4 regions of the Streptomyces sp. NPDC048171 genome follow, and region 2 is predicted to be linked to each of the others. Evidence: riboswitches for the same ligand, from Rfam matches in the RefSeq annotation. Region 2 holds a riboswitch; each other region holds the start of a gene.
The links. Region 2 has a riboswitch for cobalamin ahead of ACGF3J_RS07150 (ribonucleoside-diphosphate reductase subunit alpha). Riboswitches for the same ligand answer to the same signal wherever they lie in the genome.
Positions count from the first base shown of each region.

Region 1 (3,541 bases), on a different contig from region 2:
GTCGGCAAGGCGGCGATTCCCGCTCTGTGCGCGGTACTCCTGGTCTCGGTCCGGGCGCTGTGGCGGCACGGCCGGGTGCGCCGCCGGGCCCACCGCGCCCTCGCCGGACTGCGGGGCACCGGCGTGGCCGTACTGCCGGACGACGTGCCCTACGCGTACGCCCTGCCCGGCGGACGCCGGGACCGGGTGGTGGTCAGCACCGCGCTGCTCGACTGCCTCGAACCGGCCGAGCGGCGCGCGCTGTTCGCCCACGAGCGGGCCCACCTCGCCGCCCGCCACCACCGCTTCCTGCTGGCCGTCCGGCTCGCCGCGCTGGCCAACCCGTTCCTGCGCCCCCTGCGCACCGCCGTCTCCTACACGGCCGAACGCTGGGCCGACGAGGCGGCCGCCAAGGTGGTCGGCGACCGTCGCACCGTGGCGACCGCGATCGGCAAGGCGGCCCTCGTCTCCCGGGGCACCCCGGTCGCGACCCTGGCCGGCCTCGCGGCGCCCGGCCCCGTGCCGCGCCGGGTGGCGGCCCTGCTGGGTCCCGCGCCCGCCGTCCGCACCTGGCCCTCGCTGTTCACCTCGGTGGGACTGGCCGCGTGGGCCGCGGCCGCCGGAACGGCCGTGTCGGCGATGTCGTCGGCGAACTCCGCCGTCACCATGTTCCTCATCCTGCGGGCCGCCACCCCGCTCTGAGCCTCCGTCATGTTGACGGCCTCCTCCGGGTGAAACCCCTGGTCACAGAGGTGTCCGAGAAACTTCCCCACTCGATCGGGTGATCGGCCAATCCGGAACCCGCCCTGCTCCGGATTCCCCGTGTGAGGGAAGAACCGAGACCACACCGACAGCGGACCGCCCGCCCGCGCTCCCTGCCTGCGATACGCAGGGCGGCTCGGCCTCCACGCGTATAGGAACCACCCACCGGGCGGACAGCTCACCGAGCGGACCATCGCTCCACCTCGACGCGTACCACGCTCCAGATCACTACATCGCTCCACATCACTACATCAGCGCTGCCTCAGTGCTGCCGATTTGCAGGGAGATATCCATGAACGCCCGTATCCGTCGCTCCGCCGTCGCCATCGTCGCGGCCGCCGTCCTGCCCCTGTCGCTGGCCGCCTGTTCCGACGACGGCGACAGCGGCTCCTCGGACTCCGCGCAGGCCGAGTCCTCGGCCCCCGCAGCCACCGACGACAAGTCCGAGGACACCTCGGGCGGCATGTCCGGCGCCGACGAGCCGTTCGGCCCGGCCTGCTCCACCGTGCCGAAGGAGGGCGCCGGTTCGTTCGACGGCATGGCGAAGGACCCGGTCGCCACCGCCGCCTCGAACAACCCGGCCCTGTCCACGCTGGTGTCGGCGGTGAAGAAGGCCGGTCTGGTCGACACCCTCAACAACGCCGAGAACATCACGGTGTTCGCGCCGACCAACGACGCCTTCGCCAAGATTCCGAAGGCCGACCTGGACAAGGTCCTCAACGACAAGGCGATGCTCACCGACATCCTGACCTACCACGTCGTGGGCCAGAAGCTCGCCCCCAAGGACCTGGAGAACGGCTCCTTCGACACCCTGCAGAAGTCCAAGCTCACCACCTCCGGCTCGGACGAGGCCTACAAGGTCAACGACTCCGCCAACGTGGTCTGCGGCAACGTCAAGACCGCCAACGCCAACGTCTACATCATCGACAGCGTCCTGATGCCGAAGAGCTGACGCGGTCGGGCGCGTCGGCGCCGGGGGGCGGATGAGGCAGCCGCCCGCCCCCCGGCGGCGCGAGGGCCCTGTGGTAGCTTGCGGAAGCCAGTCGAACCCACCTGGTGGGTCAGGGAATCCGGTGCGAATCCGGAGCTGACGCGCAGCGGTGAGGGTGACGGGCGGGACACGGGCCACTGGGCGGCGGACGCCGCCCGGGAAGGCGTCCCGCTCGGCCGACCCCGAGTCCGAAGACCTGCTGGCACCCGCGCCGTGTACGGCGCGGGACGCACCGCACGAACGGGCTTCGCGTACGAGCCCTCGACGCCAGAGGATCCTCCTTGCCCGCCTTCTCGCGCGCAGCGCGCCCCGCCGGTTTCCGACGCCTCCCTGCTTCCCCCCGGGCCCTCCGCGGCCTGGTGCCGCTCCTGGCCGGCGCCCTGCTGGCCGCCGGCTGCGGATCCGGGACGGACACCGGCGGCGACTCCGCAGCGCCGGACGCGGCCGGCTACCCGCGCACCGTCCGTGACTGCGGCCGCGAGGTCGAGGTCGCCGCACCTCCGCAGCGGGCGGTCTCCCTCAACCAGGGCACCACCGAGATCCTCCTCTCCCTCGGCCTGGCCGACCGCATGGCGGGCACCGCCACGTGGACCGACCCGGTCATGAAGGGGCTGGAGAAGGCCAACGCGGGTGTGCCCCGGCTCTCCGACGACATGCCGTCCTTCGAGACGGTCCTGGACGCCGAACCCGACTTCGTCGCCGCCTCCTTCGCCTCCACCCTCGGCACCGGGGGAGTGGCCACCCCCGAGCAGTTCCGCGAACTCGGCGTGCCGGCCTACCTCTCCCCGTCCGACTGCGTGGGCAAGGACAACAGCGGCGACGGCGACGGCGTGCGCAGCGAGCCCTTCACCATGGACACCGTCTACCGTGAGGTCCGAGACCTGGCCCGGCTGTTCGACGTCGAGGAACGCGGCGAGAAGTTGGTCGCCGACCTGAAGTCCCGGGTGAAGCAGGCGACGTCCGGCGTCGACGCCTCCGGCGTCACCCTCATGTACTGGTTCGCCAACTCCACGTCGCCCTACATGGGCGGCTGCTGCGGCGCCCCAGGCGTCATGACCCGCGCGGTCGGGGCGAAGAACGCCATGGACGACACCCACGACGAATGGCCGCAGGTCGGCTGGGAGACCGTTGCCGACCGCGACCCGGACGTCCTCGTCCTCGGCGACCTCACCCGCAAGTCGCAGACGGCCGAGACCGCCGCGAAGAAGATCGAGTTCCTGGAGTCCGACCCGGTCACCCGGAACATGACCGCCGTCCGCGAGAAGCGGTACGTCCTGCTCAGCGGGCAGGCCATGAACCCCACCATCCGCACCGTCGAGGGCGTCGAACAGGTGGCGGCCGCGCTGCGCGAGTACGGCCTCACCAAGTGACGTCCGCGAGCCGGGCGGCTTCCGAGGACGGGGCGTCCTCCAGGGACCGAATATCGTCCGAGGACCGGGCCGCGTCCGGGGAGCGGTCGCCCTCCGGCATACGCACGGCCGGCCGCCGTGCCTACCCCCTGTGGGCGCTGACCGGCGTCGTCGCCCTGTGCGCCTCCGTGGCCGTCGCCGTCACCATCGGACCGGCGGACATCGGCGTGGCCGATGTCTGGTCGGTCATCGTCGCCCACCTCGGCGCGGGCCCCGCCGCCTCGGACGTCACCCCCATCCGTGACGGCATCGTCTGGGACCTGCGGCTGCCCCGGACCTTGCTCGCCGCCGTGTGCGGCGCCGGACTCGCCGTGTGCGGCGCCGTCCTCCAGTCCCTGCTGCGCAACCCGCTCGCCGACCCCTTCGTGCTCGGCGTCTCCTCCGGTGCCTCGACCGGCGC
Region 1 is NZ_JBIDAU010000008.1:108,793-112,333, forward strand. It holds gene ACGF3J_RS23050 (M56 family metallopeptidase) at 1-681, shown strand, start outside; gene ACGF3J_RS23055 (fasciclin domain-containing protein) at 1,034-1,693, shown strand; cobalamin riboswitch at 1,765-1,951, shown strand; gene ACGF3J_RS23060 (ABC transporter substrate-binding protein) at 2,089-3,102, shown strand; gene ACGF3J_RS23065 (FecCD family ABC transporter permease) at 3,201-3,541, shown strand, end outside.
Region 1: it holds a riboswitch for cobalamin, as region 2 does, so the genes downstream of both, ACGF3J_RS23060 (ABC transporter substrate-binding protein) here and ACGF3J_RS07150 (ribonucleoside-diphosphate reductase subunit alpha) in region 2, are expected to answer to the same signal.

Region 2 (3,541 bases):
AGGTCTCCAAGCTGGTGTCGCTGCTGGTGAAGGTGGGCGCGCTGGTCTTCGTCCTGGGCATGGACAAGACGGTCGCGATCAACTTCCAGCTGCTCGGCGGCATCTGGATCCTGCAGACCTTCCCGGCGCTGGTCGGCGGCCTGTTCACGCGCTGGTTCCACCGCTGGGCGCTGCTCGGCGGCTGGGCGGTCGGCATGGTCTACGGCACGGTCGCCGCGTACGGTGTGGCCTCCCCGACGCAGAAGCACTTCGGCGGCTCCTCCGACGAGATCCCCGGCATCGGCGAGATCGGTTACATCGGTCTCACCGCCTTCGTGCTGAACATCCTGGTCACCGTGGTCCTGACCTTCGTCCTGCGGGCGGTCAAGGCGCCCGACGGCGTCGACGAGACCAAGCCGAGCGACTACACGGCGGACGCGGGCGACCCGGGCGTCGAGGTCGAACTGCCGCCGGCCACGGCGGGTACCTCGCACTAGGTCCTTCGTAGAGGTCCTTCGCAGAGGTCTTCCTCGTCAGCGGGCCGTCGGAGAAATCCGGCGGCCCGTTGTCGTACCCGTCGGGCACACTCGGGGTCATGGACTTCGTGATCCGGCGGGCGGCGGCCGAGGAGTACGACACCCTCGGCGAGATCACCGCACAGGCCTATCTGCGCGACGGCCTCCTCGACTTCGGGGACGACGACGCGTACCTGCACGAGCTGCGCGCCGTGGCCAAGCGGGCGGCGGCCGCCGAGGTGCTGGTCGCCGCGGCGGACGGCGGGGTGCTCGGCGGCGTGACCTTCGTGCCCTCCGGCGGGCCCATGGCGGACATCGCCCGGCCCGGTGAGGCCGAGATACGCATGCTCGCCGTCGCCCGCGAGGCACGCGGACGCGGGGCCGGCGAGGCGCTCGTGCGGGCCTGCGTCGACCGCGCCCGGTCCGTGGAGGGCTGCGTGCGCGTCGTGCTGTCCACCCAGGCCACCATGCGCACCGCCCACCGCCTCTACGCGCGCCTGGGCTTCACCCGCACCCCGGACCGCGACTGGAACCCCTTGCCGGAGCTGGACGACATCACTCTCCTCACCTACGAACTGACGCTCTGACACCACCCCGACACGCTGGCGGACACAACATCTGGGGGTGCTGGCGGAGCCCGGCACAAGATGTATGCTCGTGCTCGCTGTCGTCGCAGGGGAATCCGGTGTGAATCCGGAACTGTCCCGCAACGGTGTACATGCGTGTATCCGTACGTTCTCGGACGTACGTGCACGCGTGCCTCAGTCCGAGGACCTGCCGACAGTGTGCCCGGCCTCCCGGCCCGGGTGCCATGACGTCCGGGCCTCGTGGAGTGGGCCGGTGGACGCGACGCCGCGTGCGCTCGTGTGCTGCCCCCTGCCCTCCGCCAGGCCCCGTGCCGAGCGAGGGAGTGCCCCCACGTGACCATCGCGCCAGCCGATCCGGCCGCAGCGACCCCGGTGACGACTTCAGCGATGCCGGTGACCGAGGAGTCCGACGGACCCGGTGCCGCCCTGCTGCGGACCCTGACCGAGCTGACCGCCGACCTCCCCGACGCCGACCCCGGCCGGGTCGCCGCCGCCGCGCTGCGCGGCCGGTCCGCCCACGCGGACGAGGCCGAGCTGCGCGAGCTGGCCACGGAGGCGGCGGCCGGTCTCATCTCCGAGGACCCGGTCTACTCCCGGCTGGCCGCCCGGCTGCTGACCATCGGCATCCGCGTGGAGGCCGCCTCCCAGGGCGTCACGTCCTTCACCGAGTCGGTCGCCACCGGGCACCGCGAGGGCCTGATCGCCGACCGCACCGCCGAGTTCGTACGGCAGCACGCGGACCGGCTGGACGCGACGATCGACCGGGCCGCCGACGACCGCTTCGGCTACTTCGGGCTGCGCACCCTGCACAGCCGCTACCTGCTGCGGCACCCGATCACCCGCAAGGTCGTCGAAACGCCCCAGCACTTCATGCTGCGGGTCGCCGCCGGCCTCGCCGAGGACGACACCTCACGCTCCGTGGACGAGGTCACCGCGCTCTACGGCCTGATGAGCCACCTCGACTACCTGCCCTCCTCCCCCACCCTGTTCAACTCGGGCACCCGGCACGCCCAGATGTCGTCCTGCTACCTCCTCGACTCCCCCAAGGACGAGCTGGACTCCCTCTACGACCGCCTCCACCAGGTCGCCCGGCTCTCCAAGCACGCCGGCGGCATCGGCATCGCCTACTCCCGCGTCCGCTCCCGGGGTTCGCTGATCCGGGGCACCAACGGGCACTCCAACGGCATCGTCCCGTTCCTGAAGACGCTGGACGCCTCGGTGGCGGCCGTGAACCAGGGCGGCCGGCGCAAGGGCGCGGCGGCGGTCTACCTGGAGACCTGGCACGCGGACATCGAGGAGTTCCTGGAGCTGCGGGACAACACCGGCGAAGACGCCCGCCGCACGCACAACCTGAACCTGGCGCACTGGATCCCGGACGAGTTCATGCGCCGCGTGGACGCCGACGGCCAGTGGTCGCTGTTCTCGCCCGCCGACGTGCCCGAGCTGACCGACCTGTACGGCGCCGAGTTCGACGCGGCCTACCGCAAGGCCGAGGCCGCCGGGCTCGCCCGCAGGACCCTGCCCGCCCGCGAACTGTACGGCCGCATGATGCGCACCCTCGCGCAGACCGGCAACGGCTGGATGACCTTCAAGGACACCGCCAACCGCACCGCCAACCAGACGGCCGAGCCCGGCAACGTCATCCACTCCTCCAACCTCTGCACGGAGATCCTGGAGGTCACGGACGACGGCGAGACCGCGGTCTGCAACCTGGGCTCGGTCAACCTCGGCGCGTTCGTCGACGCGGCCCGGGGCGACATCGACTGGGAGCGGCTGGACGCCACCGTCCGCACCGCCGTCACCTTCCTGGACCGGGTCGTCGACATCAACTTCTACCCGACCGAGCAGGCGGGCCGCTCCAACGCCCGCTGGCGCCCGGTGGGCCTGGGCGCGATGGGTCTCCAGGACGTCTTCTTCCAGCTGCGCCTCCCCTTCGACTCGCCCGAGGCGAAGGCCCTGTCCACCCGCATCGCCGAGCGGATCATGCTCGCCGCGTACGAGACGTCCACCGACCTCGCCGAGCGCAACGGCCCGCTGCCGGCCTGGGAGAAGACCCGTACCGCCCGGGGCGTGCTGCACCCCGACCACTACGGCGTCGAGACCACCTGGCCGGAGCGCTGGGCGGCGCTGCGCGAGCGCATGGCCACCACCGGGCTGCGCAACTCCCTGCTGCTCGCCATCGCGCCGACCGCCACCATCGCCTCCATCGCGGGCGTCTACGAGTGCATCGAGCCGCAGGTGTCCAACCTGTTCAAGCGCGAGACGCTGTCCGGCGAGTTCCTCCAGGTCAACTCGTACCTGGTGAACGACCTCAAGCGGCTCGGCGTGTGGGACGCCCGCACCCGCGAGGCGCTGCGCGAGGCCAACGGCTCGGTCCAGGAGTTCTCCTGGATCCCCGCGGACGTCCGCGCGCTGTACCGCACCGCCTGGGAGATCCCGCAGCGCGGCCTGATCGACATG
Region 2 is NZ_JBIDAU010000002.1:598,270-601,810, reverse strand. It holds gene mctP (monocarboxylate uptake permease MctP) at 1-476, shown strand, start outside; gene ACGF3J_RS07155 (GNAT family N-acetyltransferase) at 575-1,081, shown strand; cobalamin riboswitch at 1,129-1,291, shown strand; gene ACGF3J_RS07150 (ribonucleoside-diphosphate reductase subunit alpha) at 1,415-3,541, shown strand, end outside.

Region 3 (3,541 bases), on a different contig from region 2:
AGCGGGACCGCGCAGACGGCGACCCGGAGCACGTCCTCGCCGACCGGCGGCGCGACCACGGACTCGCGCACCGTGCCGCGCAGCGAGACCCGCAGCCCGTCCTCCTCGTCGATGCCGAGCCCGTGCCGGAAGGGCAGCACCCCGTACGTCCGCCGCCCGGTCAGCCCGTGCAGCATGTCGAGGCCGGGTTCGAGGAGCGACACGTCGCCGCGGAACTTGTTGACGAGGAACCCGGCGACCAGCGCCTGGTCCTCGGGCGAGAGCAGCGCCACCGTGCCGAAGAAGGAGGCGAACACGCCCCCGCGGTCGATGTCGCCGACGATCAGCACGGGCAGCCCGGCGCCCCGCGCGATCCCCATGTTCACGATGTCGGTGCGGCGCAGGTTGATCTCGGCCGGGCTGCCCGCGCCCTCGCAGATCACCGCGTCGTAGGCGCCGCGCAGTTCGGCCAGCGAGTCGAGCACCGTGCCGAGCAGCCGCTCCTGCCGCCCGCCGTGGTAGCCGCGGGCGCTCATCTCGCCGACGGGCCTGCCGAGCAGCACCACCTGGCTGCTGCGCTCACCGCCGGGCTTGAGCAGCACCGGGTTCATCAGCGCGGTCGGCTCCACCCGGCAGGCCTGGGCCTGCATGGCCTGCGCCCGCCCGATCTCCGCGCCCTCGCGCGTCACGAAGGAGTTGAGCGACATGTTCTGCGCCTTGAAGGGCGCCACCTTCACGCCCTGGCGCACCAGCCAGCGGCAGATCCCGGCCGTGACGACGCTCTTGCCGGCGTCGGAGGTGGTGCCGGCGACGAGGAGTCCACCGTTCATGACGTACGTCCCTTCCTGACGGCCCCGCGCACCAGCAGCCGCGCGCCCGCGCACACGACGAGCGCCAGCCGACCCACGCGCCGGGAGAGCCGTGCGGCCCGTTCGATGTCGCCGGAACCGGCCCGGACGTCGCGCCCCGCCGCCCCGTTGAGCACGGGCCGGTGCTCGACCCGCCCGCCGTAGGAGAGCGTCCCGCCGAGCCGCACCCCGAGGGCGCCCGCGAAAGACGCCTCCACGGGACCGGCGTTGGGGCTCGGGTGCCGTCCGGCGTCCGCGCGCCAGGCCCGTACGGCGCCCCGCGGATCGCCGCCGGCCACGGTGGTCAGCAGGGCGGTCAGCCGGGCGCCCGGCCAGCCCGCGAGGTCGTCGAGGCGGGCCGAGGCCCAGCCGTACCGCCGGTAGCGGGGCGACTTGTGGCCGACCATGGCGTCCAGGGTGTTCACCGCCCGGAAGCCGAGCAGTCCCGGCACTCCGCCGACGGCACCCCACACCAGGGCACCCACCACCGCGTCCGAGGTGTTCTCGGCGACCGACTCCACGACCGCCCGCGCGATCCCGTCGGCGTCCAGCGACTGCGGGTCCCGCCCGCACAGGTGCGGCAGCCGCGCCCGGGCCGCGTCGACGTCCCCGGCCTCCAGCGCCCGGCCGACGGCCAGGGCCTCGCGCGAGAGCGACGTACCGCCGACCACGGCCCAGGTGGCCGCGCCGGTCAGCGCGACCGAGGCGGCGGGGGAGCGGCGTACGGCGTGCGCGGCGGCCGCGCCGAGGGCGGTGGCGCCTCCGGCGCACACGAGGGTGTGCAGCGCGCCCCAGCCCCGGTGGTCACGCCACAGCACCCGTTCCACGGCACCGGCGGCGCGGCCGAACGCGGCGACCGGATGCCCGCGGCGGGGGTCGCCGAGGAGGAGGTCACCGAGCAGGCCGGCGGCGGCGCCGTACGCGAAGACGCGTCCGGCACGCACGGGTTCAGCCGGTCACACGGGCGGGGGAGCACCTGGTACTGAACGTCGATCGGCAGCCGGGCATCGCGTCGCGTCCTCACTCAGGGTGTCCACGCCCTGGTTCGAAGAGTCCGGCGGTGAGAGTTCCTGGCTACCGGGGTCTGCTCCCGGTCACAGTGGCGGGACCGCGCCGGAATCGCACCGGGCTTCCTCTCCTGCCGCCGTAGATGGCCCCGGAAGTCCACCACGGCGCGAGAACACCCGTCAACCTGGCGTTGACCTGCGGCGGGGGAGTGTGCGAAGCCCCACACACGGGTGGTGCGCGCCGGTACACGAAGGGCGGGGCGCGCGACGGTCCGAGTCCGTCCCGCGCCCCGCCCCGGGGGTGTGCGGCGGGTCAGGCGATGATCAGATAGATGCCGTACGCCACCGCCGCCGCGCAGGCCGCGAAGCACGCGTACGCGCCGGTGACCGCGAGGGCTGCGGAGCCGCCCTCGGCGGTGGCCCGCTCCTGGCGGGTGAGTCCGACGATGCCGAGGGTGAACAGGCCCACCAGGGCCACGGTGGCGACGAGGCTGACGCCGAAGACGGAGCCCAGTGCTGCCCAGTCGATGCTCATGGGGGTTCGCTTCCTTCGTACCCGGGACGCGGGCTCAGACGGTGGTGGCGGCCGACGGGGTCTTGGCCTCGGACGGGTCGGCCGGCAGCTCCTCGGTCAGGTGCGCCGGGGGCGGCGAGACGGCGGCCATCGCCGTGGTGACCACACCGGCCGACTCCGACTCGTGGGGGTCGACGACGTTGGTGTGGTCGACGACCTCGCGCCGGGAGATCTTCCAGATGGCGGCGCTGGAGGCGACCAGGAAGACCGCGACGCAGGCCGTGCCCCAGTCGCCCATGCGGCAGACCCACTCGGCGATCGCGGCGACCAGGGCCGCGGCCGGCAGCGTCAGACCCCAGGCGACGAACATCCGGGTGGCCGTGGACCAGCGCACCACGCCGCCCTTGCGGCCGAGACCGGCGCCCATCACCGCACCGGAGACCGAGTGCGTGGTGGAGAGGGAGAAGCCGAGGTGGGAGGAGGCCAGGATGACCGTCGCGGCGCTGGTCTGGGCGGCGAAGCCCTGCTGCGGCTGGAGGTCGGTCAGGCCCTTGCCCATGGTGCGGATGATGCGCCAGCCGCCGAGGTAGGTGCCGAGCGCGATGGCGATGCCCGCGGAGAGGATGACCCACAGGGGCGGGTCGGAGTCGGGGGCGAGCGCGCCGCCGGCGACCAGGGCGAGGGTGATGATGCCCATCGTCTTCTGGGCGTCGTTGGTGCCGTGGGCCAGCGAGACCAGCCCGGCGGAGGCGATCTGCCCGGCGCGGTAGCCCTTGGCGGCGGCCTTGCCGTCGGCCCGGCGGCCGAGCCGGTAGGTCAGCCGCGCGCCCAGCAGCGCCGCGACACCGGCGACGATCGGGGCGGCGATCGCGGGGATCAGCACCTTGGTGACGAGCGCGTCGCCGTTGACGGCGCCGACGCCGGCCGAGGCGACCGCGGCACCGATCAGACCGCCCATCAGGGCGTGCGAGGAACTGGACGGGAGGCCGACCAGCCAGGTCAGCAGGTTCCAGAGGATCGCGCCGACCAGGGCGGCGAAGATGACCTCGGGACGGATGCCGGTCTCGTCGACGAGACCCTTGGAGATCGTGTTGGCGACCTCCACCGAGAGGAAGGCGCCTACAAGGTTGAGGACGGCGGACATCGCCACCGCCACCTTGGGCTTGAGCGCACCGGTCGAAATGGTCGTTGCC
Region 3 is NZ_JBIDAU010000010.1:352,602-356,142, forward strand. It holds gene ACGF3J_RS28700 (cobyric acid synthase) at 1-809, opposite strand, end outside; gene ACGF3J_RS28705 (cobalamin biosynthesis protein) at 806-1,771, opposite strand; cobalamin riboswitch at 1,871-2,012, opposite strand; gene ACGF3J_RS28710 (hypothetical protein) at 2,148-2,369, opposite strand; gene ACGF3J_RS28715 (inorganic phosphate transporter) at 2,404-3,541, opposite strand, start outside.
Region 3: it holds a riboswitch for cobalamin, as region 2 does, so the genes downstream of both, ACGF3J_RS28705 (cobalamin biosynthesis protein) here and ACGF3J_RS07150 (ribonucleoside-diphosphate reductase subunit alpha) in region 2, are expected to answer to the same signal.

Region 4 (3,541 bases), on a different contig from region 2:
GCCGCGCGGCGGCTGGATGAGGATCAGCAGGTTACCGCGGCGCAGGGCGGCGAGGACGATGTCGCCCTCCGGATTGCGGCTGCGGTCGACGAACATCTCGCCCGGTGCCGGGCCCCAGTGTTCCTCGACGGCCGTGCGCAGCTCCGCGGGCAGGGTGGCGTACCAGCGCTTGTAGTCGGCGGCCGCGATGCGGACCGGGTTGCGGGCGAGCTGTTCCTCGGTGAGCCAGTCCTGGTCGTGGCCGCCCGCCTCGATGAGCGCGCGGATCAGTTCGTCGCCGTCGCCCGAGGCCAGGCCCGGGACCTCGGCGTCGGTGCCGAAGTCGTAGCCCTCCTCGCGCAGTCGGCGCAGCAGGGCCACCGCGCTGGCCGGGGTGTCCAGGCCGACGGCGTTGCCGATGCGGGAGTGCTTGGTCGGGTAGGCGGACAGGACCAGGGCCAGGCGCTTGTCGGCCGCCGGGATGTGCCGCAGGCGGGCGTGGCGCACGGCGATGCCGGCGACGCGGGCGGCGCGCTCGGGGTCGGCGACGTAGGCGGGGAGGCCGTCCGCGTCGATCTCCTTGAAGGAGAAGGGCACGGTGATCAGGCGGCCGTCGAACTCGGGAACGGCTATCTGGCTGGCGGCGTCCAGCGGGGAGACGCCCTCGTCGTTGCTCTCCCAGTCGGCGCGGGAGCCGGTCAGGCACAGGGCCTGGAGGATGGGGACGTCGAGGGTGGTGAGCGCGCCGGCGTCCCAGGACTCGTCGTCACCGCCGGCGGACGCCTCGGCGGGCCTGGTGCCGCCGGCCGCGAGGACGGTGGTGACGATCGCGTCGGCCGCCCGCAGGTCCTCGATCAGTTCGGGCTCGGGGGCGCGCAGGGAGGCCACGTAGCGGGGCAGCGGCCGCCCGCCCGCGTTCTCGACGGCGTCGCACAGGGCGTGCACGAAGTCCGTGTTGCCGCTCATGTGGTGGGCGCGGTAGTAGAGCACGGCCACGGTGGGCCCGTCGGCGTCCGGGCGAGGCGTGCGCTCCAGCGGGCCCCAGGTGGGGGCGGGCGTCGGCGGGTCGAAGCCGTGGCCGGTGAGGAGCACGGTGTCGGAGAGGAACCGGGCCAGCTGCTCCAGGTTGGCGGGGCCGCCGTGGGCGAGGTAGGCGTGCGCCTCCGCGGCGAGGCCGACGGGGACGGTGGAGGCCTCCATCAGCTGGGCGTCCGGGGCCTGTTCGCCGCTGAGCACCACGACGGGGCGGCCGTCGGCGAGGAGCAGGTCGAGACCCTCGCGCCAGGCACGCACTCCGCCGAGGAGGCGTACGACGACCAGCCCGACGCCGTCCAGCAGGGCGGGCAGGTCGTCGAGCGGGAGGCGGGCGGGGTTGGCGAACCGGTAGGTGACCGGACCGGTGGCGGCGCGGGCGCTCAGCAGGTCGGTGTCGGACGTCGACAGGAGCAGGATGCTGGGGTGCGAGGCGCGCTCCCCGGACGAATGCGGCATGCGGCGTCTGCCCTTCCTCGGGGTCCGCGCCCCGGGCGGTGAGAGACGGCGGGAGTTCCTGACTCGTGCGGCCCCTGAGGGTGGCCGGACTCACAGTGGCGGGACCGCGCCGGATTCACACCGGCTTCCTCCCCTGTCGCCGTCTGGCGGTGGGCGGACCGGATGATCCACCCAGGAGCATAGTAAGGGTCCCGCCGGGAAGGGCGGGGGGTGCCACCGGTGTGATGGTCGGTATGCTCGCCGCCATGTCCTCGGCGCTCCCTTCCACATCCTCCCAGGCCACAGCGGTCTCACGGGACCGTGGTGACGCCTGCCCGGGGACGCTGAGGCTGCACGCCGCCGACGACGGTGCCCTCGCCCGGGTACGGATACCCGGCGGGGTCCTGGGCGTCGGCCAGGCCGAGGCGCTGGCGGACGCGGCCCTGCGGCTGGGCGACGGGGACCTCCATCTGACGTCCCGGGGCAACGTGCAACTGCGGGGGCTGCGCGACGGCTGCGGCGGGGAGCTCGCCGGGCTGCTGGACGCGGCCGGGCTGCTGCCCTCGCCCGCGCACGAACGGGTGCGCAACATCGTCGCCTCACCGCTGTCCGGCCTCGACGGGCGCGGGCTGCGGGACGTACGGCCCTGGCTGTCGGACCTGGACGCCGCGCTGTGCGCGAGCGACGGGGCGCGGGAGCTGTCGGGCCGGTTCCTGTTCGCGCTCGACGACGGGCGCGGGGACGTGACCGGGCTCGGCGCCGACGTCACCGTGCGAGCCGCCGGCGACGACGCGCTGGTCGCGCTGGGCTCGGTGGACGGCGCCTGGCGGGTGGCCGCGGGCGAGGCGTCCCGGGCGGCGCTGCTGGCGGCCGAGACCTTCCTCGACGTCGCGCGCGAGTCCGGGGAGCGGGCGTGGCGGGTGGACGAACTCGCCGTACCGGCCGCTGTCCTGACGCGGGCGGTGGACCGCCGTCTGTCCGAGGCGGGGGTCGCCCACGTCAAGGAGCGGACGGACACGCGCCGTACAGCCGGGCCTCCCCCCGGGCTCGTCGGGGACGCCCTGTGCGTGCACGTTCCGCTGGGCCGTCTCACCGGCCCGCAGTGGCGGGAGTTGACCCGCGTCGCCGCCTCGACGCGGGACACCGAACTGCGGTTGACGCCGTGGCGCGGCGTCGTCGTACCCGTCGGGGGCCTGGGCACGACGGACACCGCCGACGCCCTCGACCGCCTCTCCGCCGCCGGCCTCGTCACCGACGCCGCCTCCCCCTGGCCGCGCGTCGGTGCCTGCATCGGCCGCCCGGGGTGCGGGAAGTCCCACGCCGACGTGCGGGCGGACGCGGCCGGCGGCCTGTCCGCCGCGGGCCGGTCCCCGCTCCCCCTGTACTGGTCCGGCTGCGAACGCCGTTGCGGACACCCGCGGGGCGAGCGGATCGACCTGGTCGCCGTCCCCGAGGGCGGCTACCGCCTCACCGTCGGCCCGCCCGGCGGACCGACCCGCACCACGGTCCTGACGGACCCCTCCCAACTCGCCACCGCACTGGCGGCGATCAACCCATGAGCCCTACGACGACCGAGAGCAGCGGGAATTACACGGTGACCACGCACGCATACGAGAAGGACGGAGCGGCCATCTACCGCCAGTCCTTCGCCACGATCCGGGCGGAGGCGGACCTCACGGGCCTGCCCGCCGACGTCAGCCGGGTCGCCGTCCGGATGATCCACGCCTGCGGCATGGTCGACCTCGTGCGCGACATCGGCCACACGCCCACGGTGGTGGCCCGTGCCCGCGAGGCCCTGCTGGCCGGTGCGCCGATCCTCTGCGACGTGCAGATGGTGGCCAGCGGTGTGACCCGCAAGCGGCTGCCCGCGGACAACGAGGTGCTGTGCACCCTCTCCGACCCGGCCGTCCCGGGGCTGGCGGCGGAGCTGGGCACCACGCGCAGCGCCGCCGCGCTGGAGCTGTGGCGCGACCGCCTGGAGGGCTCCGTGGTCGCCGTCGGCAACGCGCCCACCGCCCTCTTCCGGCTCCTGGAGATGATCGAGGAGGGGGCGCCGAGGCCCGCGGCCGTCATCGGCGTGCCCGTCGGCTTC
Region 4 is NZ_JBIDAU010000012.1:148,259-151,799, reverse strand. It holds gene cobN (cobaltochelatase subunit CobN) at 1-1,470, opposite strand, end outside; cobalamin riboswitch at 1,500-1,648, opposite strand; gene cobG (precorrin-3B synthase) at 1,704-3,008, shown strand; gene ACGF3J_RS31025 (precorrin-8X methylmutase) at 3,005-3,541, shown strand, end outside.
Region 4: it holds a riboswitch for cobalamin, as region 2 does, so the genes downstream of both, cobN (cobaltochelatase subunit CobN) here and ACGF3J_RS07150 (ribonucleoside-diphosphate reductase subunit alpha) in region 2, are expected to answer to the same signal.